3 regions of the Acidovorax sp. PRC11 genome follow, and region 3 is predicted to be linked to each of the others. Evidence: predicted binding sites of a transcription regulator. Region 3 holds the regulator's gene; each other region holds the start of a gene.
What was found. Region 3 encodes HrcA, which represses chaperone genes, less so after heat shock. Its sites were predicted from a motif close to TTAGCACTCNNNNNNNNNGAGTGCTAA; they were not measured.
Positions count from the first base shown of each region.

Region 1: Q9R47_RS07855 (co-chaperone GroES) is a predicted target of HrcA. The motif match lies at 2,359-2,385, and genes of this name have one in related genera.
Region 2: rpoH (RNA polymerase sigma factor RpoH) is a predicted target of HrcA. The motif match lies at 2,813-2,839, and genes of this name have one in related genera.

Region 1 is NZ_JAUZUQ010000005.1:187,972-192,533, forward strand. Features, by position in the region: gene xylB (xylulokinase) at 1-41, shown strand, start outside; gene groL (chaperonin GroEL) at 152-1,789, opposite strand; gene Q9R47_RS07855 (co-chaperone GroES) at 1,963-2,253, opposite strand; gene Q9R47_RS07860 (DUF2304 domain-containing protein) at 2,583-2,969, shown strand; gene Q9R47_RS07865 (mannose-1-phosphate guanylyltransferase/mannose-6-phosphate isomerase) at 2,966-4,417, shown strand; gene Q9R47_RS07870 (GDP-L-fucose synthase) at 4,452-4,562, shown strand, end outside.
Region 2 is NZ_JAUZUQ010000008.1:227,148-231,709, forward strand. Features, by position in the region: gene Q9R47_RS11850 (Crp/Fnr family transcriptional regulator) at 1-129, opposite strand, end outside; gene Q9R47_RS11855 (oxidoreductase) at 193-573, opposite strand; gene Q9R47_RS11860 (tripartite tricarboxylate transporter substrate binding protein) at 694-1,725, opposite strand; gene rpoH (RNA polymerase sigma factor RpoH) at 1,835-2,782, opposite strand; gene Q9R47_RS11870 (RidA family protein) at 2,990-3,406, opposite strand; gene Q9R47_RS11875 (MATE family efflux transporter) at 3,618-4,562, shown strand, end outside.
Region 3 is NZ_JAUZUQ010000004.1:277,052-281,613, reverse strand. Features, by position in the region: gene Q9R47_RS06920 (hypothetical protein) at 5-538, opposite strand; gene Q9R47_RS06915 (S24 family peptidase) at 647-1,330, shown strand; tRNA gene Q9R47_RS06910 (tRNA-Ile) at 1,466-1,542, opposite strand; gene hrcA (heat-inducible transcriptional repressor HrcA) at 1,563-2,567, opposite strand; gene Q9R47_RS06900 (NAD kinase) at 2,597-3,493, shown strand; gene recN (DNA repair protein RecN) at 3,496-4,562, shown strand, end outside.

The DNA of each region.
Region 1 (4,562 bases), on a different contig from region 3:
TCAAGGCGCTCTACCAGGCACTGCGCAGCCAGTTCGGTTGACGGGGAGGGGGCGCCCGCTGCCGGCGCACATCCCCATCCCTTCGGCAAAGCCATGAAAAAAGGGCCGCTTGCGCGGCCCTTCCGTCTGTCGAGCGAGGCTCAACCGGGCATTACATGCCCATGCCACCCATGCCGCCCATGTCGGGCATTGCGGGAGCAGCCGCTTCGTCCTTCGGAGCCTCGGCCACCATGGCTTCGGTCGTCAGCAGCAGGGACGCCACGGAAGCGGCGTTCTGCAGGGCCGTGCGGGTCACCTTCGTCGGGTCCAGAATGCCCATTTCGAGCATGTCGCCGTAGGTGTCGTTGGCGGCGTTGAAGCCGTAGTTGCCCTTGCCGCCCAGCACGGCGTTGACCACCACGGACGGCTCGCCACCGGCGTTGGCCACGATCTCGCGCAGGGGCGCTTCGATCGCCTTCAGGATCAGCTTGATGCCGGCGTCCTGATCGGCGTTGTCACCCTTGATCTCGCCCACGGCCTGCTTGGCGCGCAGCAGCGCCACGCCACCGCCGGCCACGATGCCTTCTTCCACGGCAGCGCGGGTGGCGTGCAGCGCGTCTTCCACGCGTGCCTTCTTTTCCTTCATCTCGACTTCGGTGGCAGCGCCGACCTTGATCACGGCCACGCCGCCAGCCAGCTTGGCCACGCGCTCTTGCAGCTTCTCGCGGTCGTAGTCGCTGGTCGCTTCCTCGATCTGGATGCGGATCTGCTTCACGCGGGCTTCGATGTCGGCAGCGGCACCGGCGCCATCGATGATGGTGGTGTTTTCCTTGCCCACTTCGATGCGCTTGGCCTGGCCCAGATCGGCCAGGGTCACCTTCTCGAGCGTCAGGCCCACTTCCTCGGCGATCACCTTGCCGCCCGTTAGGATGGCGATGTCTTCCAGCATGGCCTTGCGGCGGTCGCCGAAGCCAGGTGCCTTCACGGCCACGACCTTCAGGATGCCGCGGATCGTGTTCACCACCAGGGTCGCCAGGGCTTCGCCCTCGACTTCTTCGGCGATGATCAGCAGCGGACGGCCGGCCTTGGCGACTTGCTCCAGCGTGGGCAGCAGGTCACGGATGTTGCTGATCTTCTTGTCGAACAGCAGCACGAAGGGGTTGTCCAGCAGGGCGGCCTGCTTTTCGGGGTTGTTGATGAAGTAGGGCGACAGGTAGCCGCGGTCGAACTGCATGCCTTCCACGACATCCAGCTCGTTGTCCAGGCTCTTGCCGTCTTCCACGGTGATCACGCCTTCCTTGCCGACCTTGTCCATCGCATCGGCAATGATCTTGCCGATGGATTCGTCGGAGTTGGCGGAGATCGAACCCACCTGGGCGATTTCCTTGGAGGTCGTCGTGGCCTTGGACACCTTCTTCAGCTCGGCGACCAGGGCCGTCACGGCCTTGTCGATGCCGCGCTTCAGGTCCATCGGGTTCAGGCCGGCGGCCACGTACTTGGAGCCTTCGCGCACGATGGCCTGGGCCAGCACCGTGGCGGTGGTCGTGCCGTCACCGGCGTTGTCGCTGGTCTTGGATGCCACTTCCTTCACGAGCTGGGCGCCCATGTTCTGCAGCTTGTCCTTCAGTTCGATTTCCTTGGCCACGGACACACCGTCCTTGGTCACGGTGGGGGCGCCGAACGAGCGCTCCAGCACCACGTTGCGGCCCTTGGGGCCCAGGGTGACCTTGACTGCGTTGGCGAGGATGTTCACGCCTTCGACCATGCGGGCGCGGGCTTCGCCGCCGAAAACTACGTCTTTTGCTGCCATGTTTGGCTCCTAGAGATGTCTAAAAATCGTGAAACGGATGACTGTGTCGGGAAAAGAATTGCGTAGCGAGCGGCTCAGGGGCCAGGCGGACGGAGCGCAGGAACCGGAACGTACTTCGGTACGTGAGGATTCCGAGCACCGCCCGACGCCGCCCGTGGGCCGCGCAGTAGCAATTACTTCTCGACGACGGCGAAGAGGTCGTCTTCCTTCATCACCAGCAGCTCGTCGCCCTTGACCTTCACGGTCTGGCCCGAGTACTTGCCGAACAGGACGCGGTCGCCGACCTTGACGCTCAGCACGCTCAGTTCACCCTTGTCGTTCTTCTTGCCAGGGCCCACGGCCAGGACTTCGCCTTGATCGGGCTTTTCGGCAGCGTTGTCGGGGATCACGATGCCGGAGGCGGTCGTGGTTTCGCTTTCAATGCGCTTGACGATCACGCGATCGTGCAGGGGGCGAAGGTTCATGTGCATCTCTCCTGAGGTCAAAGAATGGGAGTCAACGAAGGCCCGCTGAAGCGGGTGCTTCCGAAGTCGACCGGCAAGTGCACGGGCGGAGCATCCGCAGCCGTGTTAGCACTCCCCGGTGTCGAGTGCTAATGATACGGGCATCCTTGATGTTTTCAAGAGGAGTCGCAGATGTAGGACGTAAGCGCAAACCAAACCCATACAATATTGACTCATCCTTTCGAGAGCGCGCCACCTTGGTTGAGCGGGCCAGGGAGCGTGGGCCGACGTTGCCATGCACAGCAACCCGGGCATCCACGTCCCAATTTTCCAATGGAGTGGAGCGCCAGATGGCATCTTTGCAAGTGACGACGGGCCTACTGGGTGTGGGGCTCGCGATCGTGATCCTGTACCTCATCCGCAGAGACCATCTTTACCTGATGCACGGGCTGTTCTGGGTGGCGGTGGCGATCGCCGCAGCCGCTCTGGGCGCGTGGCACGGCCTCATCGATCAACTGGCGCACTGGTCGGGAATCCAGTACCCCCCGGCCTTGCTGCTGCTGCTCGCCTGCATTGTGTTGTTCGTCAAGGCCCTGCACGCCGACATGGTCAACACCCGCATCGAGCGCGACGTCCGCAGGCTGAACCAGCGACTGGCCATGCTGGAGGCCGACGCGGATGCTACGCGCCACGCCCCTTCACTTCCGACATCGTCCTCATCCGAATCCCTTCCATGATTTTCTCTTTGACTCCGGTCATCCTGTGTGGTGGCTCTGGTACGCGTCTGTGGCCTTTGTCGCGTGAAAACTACCCGAAGCAATTCCTCGCGCTCAATGGCGACGGCATCTCGATGCTGCAGAACACCGCCAAGCGGCTGGATGGCCTGGGTCCGGACATTCCGCTGGTTGCGCCCATCGTCGTGTGCAATGAAGAACATCGGTTCCTGGCGGCGCAACAGTTGCAGGACGCTGGAATTGCGGGCGCCAAGATCCTCCTGGAACCCGTGGGCCGAAATACGGCACCGGCGCTGACGCTGGCAGCATTGGTGGCCGAGCCGCATTCCGTGCTGCTGGCGATGCCGGCCGATCATGTGATCGGCGACATCGATCGACTGCACAAGGCGCTGCAAATTGCCTGGACGCAGGCCAAGACCGGCGCGATGGTGACGTTCGGCATCCAGGTAGACCGGCCCGAGACGGGGTACGGGTACATCCAGAAGGGCGGCATGATCGAAGGCCACGATGCGTTTGCCATCCAGAGCTTCGCTGAAAAGCCAAACCTGGAAATTGCCCAGACCTACATGAAAAGCGGCGACTACCTGTGGAACAGCGGGCTGTTCATGGTGCGGGCCGACCAGTGGCTCAAAGCCATGGAGGTACTCCAGCCGAAGATGCTCGAAAGCTGCAAGGCTTCCATGACGAAGAGCATCCAGGACACGGACTTCATCCGATTGAACGCTGAAGTATTTGCCCGCTGTCCTGCCGATTCCATTGATTACGCAATCATGGAGCATCTGCCTTCGCGCTCGGAACTGGAGATCGCCGCCACCGTGGTGCCGCTGGACGCCAAATGGTCGGACCTGGGGGCATGGGATGCGCTCTGGGACGTGCTTCCGCAGGATGCGCAGAGCAACGTCCACTCGGGTCAGACGCTGGCCATCGACACCCAGAACAGCCTGCTTTTTTCGGAAACCTGCCTGGTCGCCACGGTCGGCGTGGACAACATCGTGGTCGTCCAGACAGCCGACGCGATTCTGGTGGCGGATAAAAGCCGAACGCAGGACGTGAAAAAGATCGTCGCCACGTTGAAATCGGAAAAGCGTGGTCTCGCGGCTTCGCATCGCAAGGTCCACCGCCCGTGGGGCTGGTATGACAGCATCGACAACGGCGAGCGATTCCAAGTCAAGCGGATCGTGGTGAACCCCGGCGCCCAACTCAGTCTGCAGATGCACCACCACAGGGCAGAGCACTGGATCGTCGTGCGCGGCACGGCAGAAGTCACCAACGGGGAGAAAACCTTCCTGCTGGCTGAAAACGAATCGACCTTCATCCCACTGGGGCATACCCATCGCCTGGCGAACCCGGGCAAAGTGCCCCTCGAGATCATCGAGGTCCAGTCGGGTAGCTATCTTGAAGAGGACGATATTGTCCGATTCGAAGATACCTATGGCAGGTCCGAGAAATAAAAAACAGTTTATAAGTTGAAGAGTAGAGAGAATTATGACTAGCGCAGTTGAAAATGGTACGGGGCAGGGTTTTTCTTTCGCAGGGAAGAAGGTGTGGATCACGGGGCACAGAGGAATGCTGGGGTCGGCTCTGGTTCGCAGCTTC
Region 2 (4,562 bases), on a different contig from region 3:
GCGGAAGCGGCGCTCTTCCACCAGCGCGGCCCACGGCGCACGCCCCGCGTCGCTCTGGCGGCCGATCAGGCACTGGAGACGGCTGCTGCACTCGTGGCAGGGCTTGCGGTCCGGTTCGGAGGAGGGCATGGGTGTCGGGCCGATCGATGGAAGAACGCGCGCGTCGAAAAGCAGGAAGGCGTGTGCGCGCCGTCAGGCGTATGCCACGTCGCCGTGCCGGCCTTCGACCAGCGCGCCGGCCGACAGCGACATCATGAGCAGCGCGATCCGCTCGTGCAGGATGACCGTGCGGTGGTTGCCGCTCTCCACCATGTGCCGGCGCAGCGCCTCGCGCACCGACGGCTGGCCCGTCACGTCGATCACGATGTCGGCCGAGGCGCCGCAGCGTTCCAGCAACTCCGGATAGTCGTCGGTCACGGGCACGCCGTGGCTGCGCGCCAGCGCGATGCCGGGCAGGGAAAGATCCAGGTCCGCCACGCCGAGCACCTGCACGAAGGGCGCCTCCAGCAGTTGCCGCAGCAGCGGCGTGCCCGTCTGGCCGGCACCGACGACGATGATGCGGAATGGGGTCATGGCAGGGATCTCCCGGAGTACAACGATGCCGGGAGTCTGACGGCGGGCCGCCTCCCCGGGCATGATCTACATCAATCCCCCTGGCCGCGCCGCCCGCCCGGGCGTGCCACGCCGTGCCCGTTATTCGATCCGGATGCTCTGGGCGCGGACCACGCGCTCCATCTGGGCCGTGTCCGCGTCGATGCGGCGCGCCAGGCCTTCGGCCGAAGTCCCCGCGACCTGCCAGCCCTGCTGGAAGAGCGGCTCCCGCACGTCGGGCCGGCGGGCGATCTCGGCGATCAGCGCGGACAGCCGCGCACGCACCGCCGCGGGCATGGAGGCGGGCGCCGCGAACGCGTTCCAGATCTCGAGGTGGAAATCCGTCACGCCGGCCTCGGCCAGGCTCGGCACGCCCGGCGCGAGCGGGCTGCGGCCGGCGGAGGTCACGCCCAGCAGCTGCAGCTTGCCGGTCTTCTGCTGGGCCTGTGCCAGCGCCGGCGGCAGCAGCGCCATCTGCAGCTGGCCGCCGAGCATGCCCATCGCCACCTGCGGGTAGCCGGGGTAGGGCACGTGCACGGGCGCGATCCCGGTGCGGGCCTTGAGCAGTTCCGTGCCCACGTGCCCGACGGTTCCCACGCCGGGGGTGCCGTAGCTCCAGCGGTCTCCGGCCTGCCGCGCCGCCTGCAGGAACGTGCGCGCATCGGTATGGGCGGGAACGCCCGCCTGGACGGCCGGCACCGTGAGCACCAGCGGCGATACGCCCACCAGGCTGAGCGGGGCGAGATCCCTGCGCGGATCGAAGGGCAGCGCCGGGTTGATCAGCTTGGCGATCGTCAGGTTGACGTTGATGAACAGCCCGATCGTGTGTCCGTCCGTGGCCTTGGCCACGGCATCCGCGCCGATGTTGCCGCTGGCGCCCACCTTGTTCTCCACGATCACCGGCTGCCCCAGCGCCCGCGCGAGCGGCTCGGTGAACGTGCGCGCCGTCAGGTCGGGCGAGGAGCCCGGAGGGAAGCCGACGATGATGCGCAGCGGCCGGGCGGGCCAGCCGGGCGTGCCCGCCGCGCCTGCCGCCGGCTGCGCGCCGGCCCAGCCGCTGCACAGCAGCGCAGCGCCTGCAGCCAGCGCGTTGCGGCGGGAAAGCGGAAGGGACGGGGCGGGATGGCGTGTCATGGCAGGGGGCACAGCGTGTGGGAACGAAAAAAAGGGCGCGCCACCTGCGGAGGTGGCGCGCCCGGATTATGGCCCGCACCTGCGGGAACTCCCGCAGGCCGGCGGCGGCTCAGGCGTACTCGGCCAGCGCCTTCTTCATCTTCTTCATCGCGGCCACTTCGATCTGGCGGATGCGCTCGGCGCTCACGCCGTACACCGCGGCCAGCTCATGCAGCGTCATGCCGCCCGAGCCGTCGTCGTTCACCTTCAGCCAGCGCTCTTCCACGATGCGGCGGCTGCGGTCGTCCAGGGTGGCGAGCGCGCTGGCGATGCCGTCGGTGGCCAGCACGTCGCGCTGGCGCGATTCGATCATCGCCGTCGGCTCGTGCGCGCCGTCCGCGAGGTAGGCGATCGGGCCATAGGCCTGCTCGCCGTCGTCGGACGGAGCCGGGTCCAGCATCACGTCGCCGCCGGAGAGGCGCGTTTCCATCTCGATGACTTCCTCGCGCTTGACGTTCAGGTGGCGGGCGACCACGTCGATCTCCTGCTCGGAGAGCGTGTCGCGGTGCGTGGCCGCATCGGTCGCCGCGGCATCGGCCTTGAAGCCCTGCTTCATCGACCGCAGATTGAAGAACAGCTTGCGCTGGCTCTTGGTGGTCGCCACCTTCACCATGCGCCAGTTCTTCAGGATGTATTCGTGGATCTCGGCCTTGATCCAGTGCATGGCGTAGCTCACCAGGCGCACGTTCTGGTCGGGATCGAAGCGCTTCACGGCCTTCATGAGGCCGACGTTGCCTTCCTGGATGAGGTCGCCGTGGGGCAGGCCGTAACCCAGGTACTGGCGGGCGATCGACACCACGAGCCGCAGGTGCGACATCACCATCCGGCCCGCGGCTTCCACGTCGTTGTGCTCCTTCAGCCGGCGGGCGTAGGTGCGCTCCTCGTCGGCCGTCAGCATCGGCAGGCGGTTCACGGCCGAGATGTACGCATCCAGGTTGCCCAGCGGGGGGATCAGCGCCCAGGCGTTGGCAGGGGCGGGGGCAAGCGCGGTGGCGGCGGTTCCAGACTGAATCGTCATTCCAGAAATCCTTTCTTCCAAGCTTTCACTTTAGCAGTCTCTTCGACTGAGTGCTAAAGCCAAAGTTCCTCACCCTGCGTAGGACGGGGGCTGCCCGCCGTGCAAGGGTGTGTTCAGGGGGTTCGATGCAGCCAGCATCGATCAGAAAAGCCCTCTCCACGGGTCGAAGCCGGGGAGCAAATCGGTGGGGCAAATCCCTAAAGGCGCTTAAACGGCTCCCTCCGGGAGCTTCGCGATCACCTTGATCTCGAACTGGAACCCGTACAGCCACGTCACGCCGACGCCGGTCAGCGTCGGGTGCGGCGCGTCGCCCCAGTACTCGCCCACCACCGCCCAGGCCGTCTCGAAGTGCTTCTCCGGGTTCACCATGAACACCGTCACGTCGATCACGTCGTCGAAGGTGCAGCCTGCGGCCTGCAGGATGGCGTTCAGGTTCTCGAACGCCAGCCGCACCTTGGCCTGGTAGTCGGGCTCGGGGGATCCGTCGGGACGGCTGCCGACCTGGCCGGAGACGAACAGGAAGCCGTTCGAGCGGATGGCGGGGGAGTAGCGGTTCTTCTCGTAGAGCGCCTGGCGCCCGGGCGGAAAGACGACGTCGCGCGGGGAGGTGGTGGGTGGCGGCATAGGGGGGTGTCCTTCTGGCGGGGCTGCATGCCCGTGGGGGTATCGATGCCAGGAATTTATCGATGTGCCCGCCGCAGATAAACAGGCCGGCGTGGGCATCACTGTTTGCAAAATCCAAACAATCGCGGGGGCGACCGGGTCCGTTGTCACCGCGGCAGAGTTTCGGCATTCGCCGACAGCCTCCCGCTGCCCGGCGGCGGCACCATGGCGCATGCCTGCCTCGCCGCCCGCCCGCTCCGCTGCCTCCGCCAGCCCACATCCCCGTCCATCCGTGAACCCGCCTCCGCCGGCCGCATCCGCGCCTTCCAGCGATTCGACCCGTGCCCCGACCCGCGACCTCACGCAAGGCCCCATTGGCCGCACCCTGCTGGTCTTCGCGCTGCCCATCCTCGCGGGCAACGTGCTGCAGTCGCTGAACGGCTCGGTCAACGCCGTGTGGGTGGGCCGCTACCTGGGGGAGGCGGCGCTCACCGCGACGGCCAATGCCAACAACATCCTGTTCCTCCTGATCGGCGCGGTGTTCGGCGTGGGCATGGCGGCCACGATTCTGGTGGCGCAGGCCATGGGCGCGCGCAACCTGCCGCAGGCGCGCCGCGTGATCGGCACCAGCGCCACCTTCTTCGGCGGTACGGCCGTGCTGATCGCCGCGGCCGGCCCGCCGCTGTCGCGCGAGATCCTGGGCTGGATGGGCACGCCCGCCGCCGCCCTGCCGCTGGCCGAGGCCTATCTGCGCACGCTGTTCCTGGCGGTTCCGCTGCTCTACCTGTTCGCCTTCATCTCGGCCGTGCTGCGCGGCGCGGGCGATACCCGCACGCCGTTTCTCTTCCTGCTCCTGGTGGTAGTGCTGGACACGGCCCTGAACCCGCTGCTCATCTTCGGCTGGGGCCCCGTGCCGCGCATGGGCATCTCCGGCTCGGCCATGGCGACGCTGGTGGCCAACGCGATCAGCTTCGTTGCGCTGCTGGCCTGGCTGCGCTGGCGCCGGCACCCGCTCTGGATCGGCCGGGCCGACTGGCGGCTCTTCAAACCCGACGGCACCATCCTGCGCGCGCTGGTCGTCAAGGGGCTGCCGATGGGGGCGCAGATGGTGATGATCTCCACCGCCATGCTGATGCTGATGGGCCTGGTCAACGCGCAGGGCGTGGTCACCGCGTCG
Region 3 (4,562 bases):
GGCGTCACCGGGCCCGCAGGCGGTGGGCGATGGATCGTTGCGCGCCCTGCACGCAGTCGTCGATGTAGCGGGCGATGCGGCGCCCCGGCTCGCCGTGCGGCACGCGCGACAGGCCGGTGGCACCGCAGGGCTTGCACCCTCTGGATGAGAGCCGCGCCGTGCCCCCAGCACGCTCGAACCTCCGCCCCTGGCATGCAGCGCACACGGGCTGCAGCCACCACGCGAGCACCGCCGTGGCGATGGCTTCGGCAGGGTCCATCCGCCACCGGTGTGCCTGGGCGATCAGGTGAGCGCGGACTTCCGGCAGCGTTCTCAGGTGCGGGAGCGTGCGCGCCGGCGGATTCCGCAGGCCGACCGCATCGCACTCCGACCGCAGCCGCAGCAGCACACCACCCACGCGGGCCCGGCTCCAGCCCGCGGCGATGAGCACCTCCGCATCCGTATAGGCGGCACCTTCACGGACGCCCAGGCGCAGCCCCGACGCGTTGGCGGCAACGCTGTAGGCTTCTTCGAACGTGCGGAAGTCGTCGGGACCCATGGTGTTCCTCGCGGTGAAAATGTTTGCAGAGGTCCATTAAACACCATGTTTACAAAAATTGCCTGCTTTTGTTTACAACAATTTGTTTAACTGCGGCACAATGCGGCCATGCACGACAGCGCCCTCCGCCTCTACCAAGCCGCGTCCCAGATCAAGGACGTCTCGGGCCAGTCCGCCGTGGCGCGGTTGCTGGGAGAATCCCCGCAGAACATGAAGAACTGGGAGGTACGGGGCGTCTCCAAAGCGGGGGCCCTCAAGGCGGAAGAGCTGATCGGCTGCTCGGCCGCCTGGGTGCTGACGGGCGACGGGCAGGCCACCACCGGGCGCGGCACACGGCCCCGCCGCACGCCGCCGTCCACCGGCAGCGCGGTGTCCGTGCCGCGCCTGGCGAACACGGCATCGATGGGCGGCGGCAGCGACATGGCCCCCGAGGACGTGCTGGTGGGCAACCTCACCCTTTCGCCGGCCTGGATCGGCAGGACGCTGCGGGGCTTGAGCACGCCGGACAACCTGCGCTTCATCCACGCCTACGGCGATTCCATGGAGCCCACGTTCCTCGACGGTGACGTGCTGCTGGTCGATGCGGGCGTGCGCACGCTGGAAGTCGACGGCGTCTATGTGCTCGGCGCCCAGAACCGCCTTTTCATCAAGCGCGTGCGCCAGCGCCTGGACGGCGCCTACGAGATCAGCAGCGACAACCCCACGGTGAAGACGGTGGACGTGCTGGACGGCCAGCACGCGGTCGAGATCCTGGGCAAGGTGATCTGGATCTGGAACGGGAGGAAGATCTGACGACGAGGTGCAGGCGGAGCGCCGCGGCACGCATTCGCCGCGTTGAATTCTCCGCATCTGCCTTGATTGGTTCCCGCTCGGAACGCAGCGAGGGAATCCGCCATCTGCAAGACGGCAAACTCCCTGCATGAAGACTGGTAGGGCGTGGCGGACTTGAACCGACGACCAAAGGATTATGAGTCCTCTGCTCTAACCAACTGAGCTAACGCCCCGGCCGCCGCGATTGTATGTGCTAGCGCCGGTGGCTCAGCGCATTGGTCACCAGCTTCGAGGTGATGTCGACGATCTGGATCATGCGGTCGTAGGGCATGCGGGTGGGACCGATGACGCCCAGGGTGCCCACGACCTGCCCGTCCACCTCGTATGGGGCGCTCACCACCGAGAGCTCCTCGAAGGGCACGACCTGGCTCTCGCCGCCGATGAAGATGCGCACGCCCTCGGCGCGGTTGGAGACGTCCAGCAGGCGCAGGATCTGCGTCTTCTGCTCGAAGAGCTCGAAGGCCTTGCGCAGGTTGCCCATGTCGTTGGAGAAGTCGCTCAGCGCCAGCAGGTTGCGCTCGCCGGAGATGATGACTTCTTCCTGCGATGCGGCCATGGCCTCGGAGCCGATGTTGACGGCGGCCTGCATGAGCGAGGCGATCTCGCCGCGCAGCTGGTCCACCTCGGTCTTGAGCCGTTCGCGCACTTCCTCCATGCCCATGCCCGAGTAATGGCTGTTGAGGAAATTGGCGGCCTCGGCCAGTTGGGACTGGGAATGGTCGACTTCGGTGAAGATCACCCGGTTCTGCACGTCGCCGTCCGGCGAGACGATGATGACGAGCAGGCGGCGCTCCGAAAGCCGCAGGAATTCGATGTGCCGGAAGACGGACTGCCGGCGTGGCGCCATCACCACGCCCACGAACTGCGACAGGCTGGACAGCAGCTGCGCCGCGTTGGCGATGACCTTCTGGGGCTGGTCCGGCGCCAGCTCGGGCGAGCGCAGTTCCTCGCGCTGCACTGTCAACATGGTGTCAACGAACAGGCGGTAGCCTTTGGCCGTGGGAATGCGCCCGGCAGACGTGTGGGGGCTGACGATCAGCCCGATGTCCTCCAGGTCCGCCATGACGTTGCGGATGGTGGCGGGCGACAGGTCCAGGCCCGACGCCTTCGACAGCGTGCGCGAACCCACCGGCTGGCCGTCGGCGATGTAGCGCTCGATCAGCGCTTTGAGCAACAACTTGGCACGGTCGTCGAGCATTGAATCATTTTAATGATCTAATTTCCGTGATGAAGCTCAGGTTCCAACGCGTGGCGCTCGTCGGCAAGTACCAGGCGCCCACTTCCGCCGGCATGTCCGACAGTTCGCGCGATGCGCTGGACGGGATCGCCCGCTTTCTGGCCAACGAGGGCTGCGAGGTCTCCCTGGAGGCGGACACGGCCGCGAATACCGGTTTCACCGAGTACCCCGCCCTGCCGGTGGAGCGCATCGGCGTCGACTGCGACCTCTGCCTGGTGGTGGGGGGCGACGGCACCATGCTGGGCGTCGGGCGCCAGCTCGCGCCCTACCGCACGCCGCTCATCGGCATCAACCAGGGCCGGCTCGGCTTCATCACCGACATTCCGCTGGATGAATACCCCGCGGTGCTCAAGCCCATGCTGCGCGGCGAATACGAGGAGGACCTGCGCCCCCTCATGCGTGCGCGCGTGATGCGCCAGGGCCAGTGCGTGTTCGAGGCGCTGGCGATGAACGACGTGGTGGTCAACCGCGGCTCCACGTCGGGCATGGTGGAGCTGCGCGTGGAGGTGGGCGGGCATTTCGTGTCCAACCAGCGGGCCGACGGGCTGATCATCGCCTCGCCCACGGGCTCGACGGCCTATGCGCTGTCCGCCGGCGGGCCCATGCTGCACCCCACCATTCCCGGCTGGGTGCTGGCGCCCATTGCGCCGCACACGTTGTCGAACCGCCCGATCGTGCTGTCGGACAGCATGGAGGTGACGGTGGAGGTGGTGAGCGGCCGCGACGTGAGCGCGAATTTCGACATGCAGTCCCTCGCATCGCTGCAGCATGGGGACCGCATCCTGGTGCAGCGTTCGGACTACCGCGCGCGGTTTTTGCATCCGCGCGGCTGGAATTATTTCGCCACGCTGCGCAAGAAGCTGCGCTGGAACGACGGAGGCTACTGAGCATGGCGTTGAAGCGGATTGCGCTGCGTGATTTCGTGATCGTCGAATCCCTGGAGCTCGATCTCCACACGGGGTTCAGCGCGCTGACCGGCGAGACCGGGGCCGGCAAGTCCATCCTGATCGATGCGCTGCAGCTGCTGCTGGGCGCGCGCGCCGATCCCGGCGTGGTGCGGGAAGGCACGGCCGCCGCCGACCTGGCCGCGGAGTTCGACGGTACGCCCGCCATCGCCGCATGGCTGGAGGAGGCCGGCATTCCGCAGGAGGACGGCCTGCTGCTGCGGCGCACGATCGACGCACAGGGCAAGAGCCGCGCATGGATCAACGGCGTGCCTGCCACGGCGACACAGATGCGCACGCTGGGCTCGCACCTCATCGACATCCACGGCCAGCACGCGTGGCAGAGCCTGACGCGCGTGGACGCGGTGCGCGGCCTGCTGGACGCCTACGGCGGCATCCGCGCCGACGGCCTGCTGCCGCTCTGGACGCGTTGGCGCGACGACCGCAAGGCCCTGGAAACGGCCCGCGCGGGCCAGGACAGCATCCAGCAGGAGCGCGACCGGCTGCAGTGGCAGATCGCCGAGATGCAGAAGCTCGGTCCCGCCGAGGGCGAGTGGGACGAATTGAACGCGCAGCACACGCGCCTGTCGCATGCGCAGGCACTGATCGATACCGCCCAGGCAGCGCTCTCGACGCTCGAAGACGACGAGGGCGGAGCCCATGGCCAGTTGGTGCGCGCGCGTGGCCTGCTGGAAGCCAAGGCCTCGCTGGACCCGCAGTTCCAGTCGATGCTGGACGTGCTGGCCTCGTGCCTGGCGCAGGCCTCGGACGTGGCGCATTCGCTGCAGTCCTATCTGCGCCACACCGATGTAGATCCTGACCGGCTGGAGACGCTCGACACCCGCATGGGCCTCTGGATGTCGCTGGCGCGCCGCTTCAAGCGCCAGCCCCAGGATCTGCCCGGCCTGCTTGCCGGCTGGGAAGAGGAACTGGCGCGCCTCGACGGCGCCTCCGACGTCGAGGCGCTGGCCGAGAGCGCCCGCAAGAGCGAGGCCGCCTACATGAAGGCCGC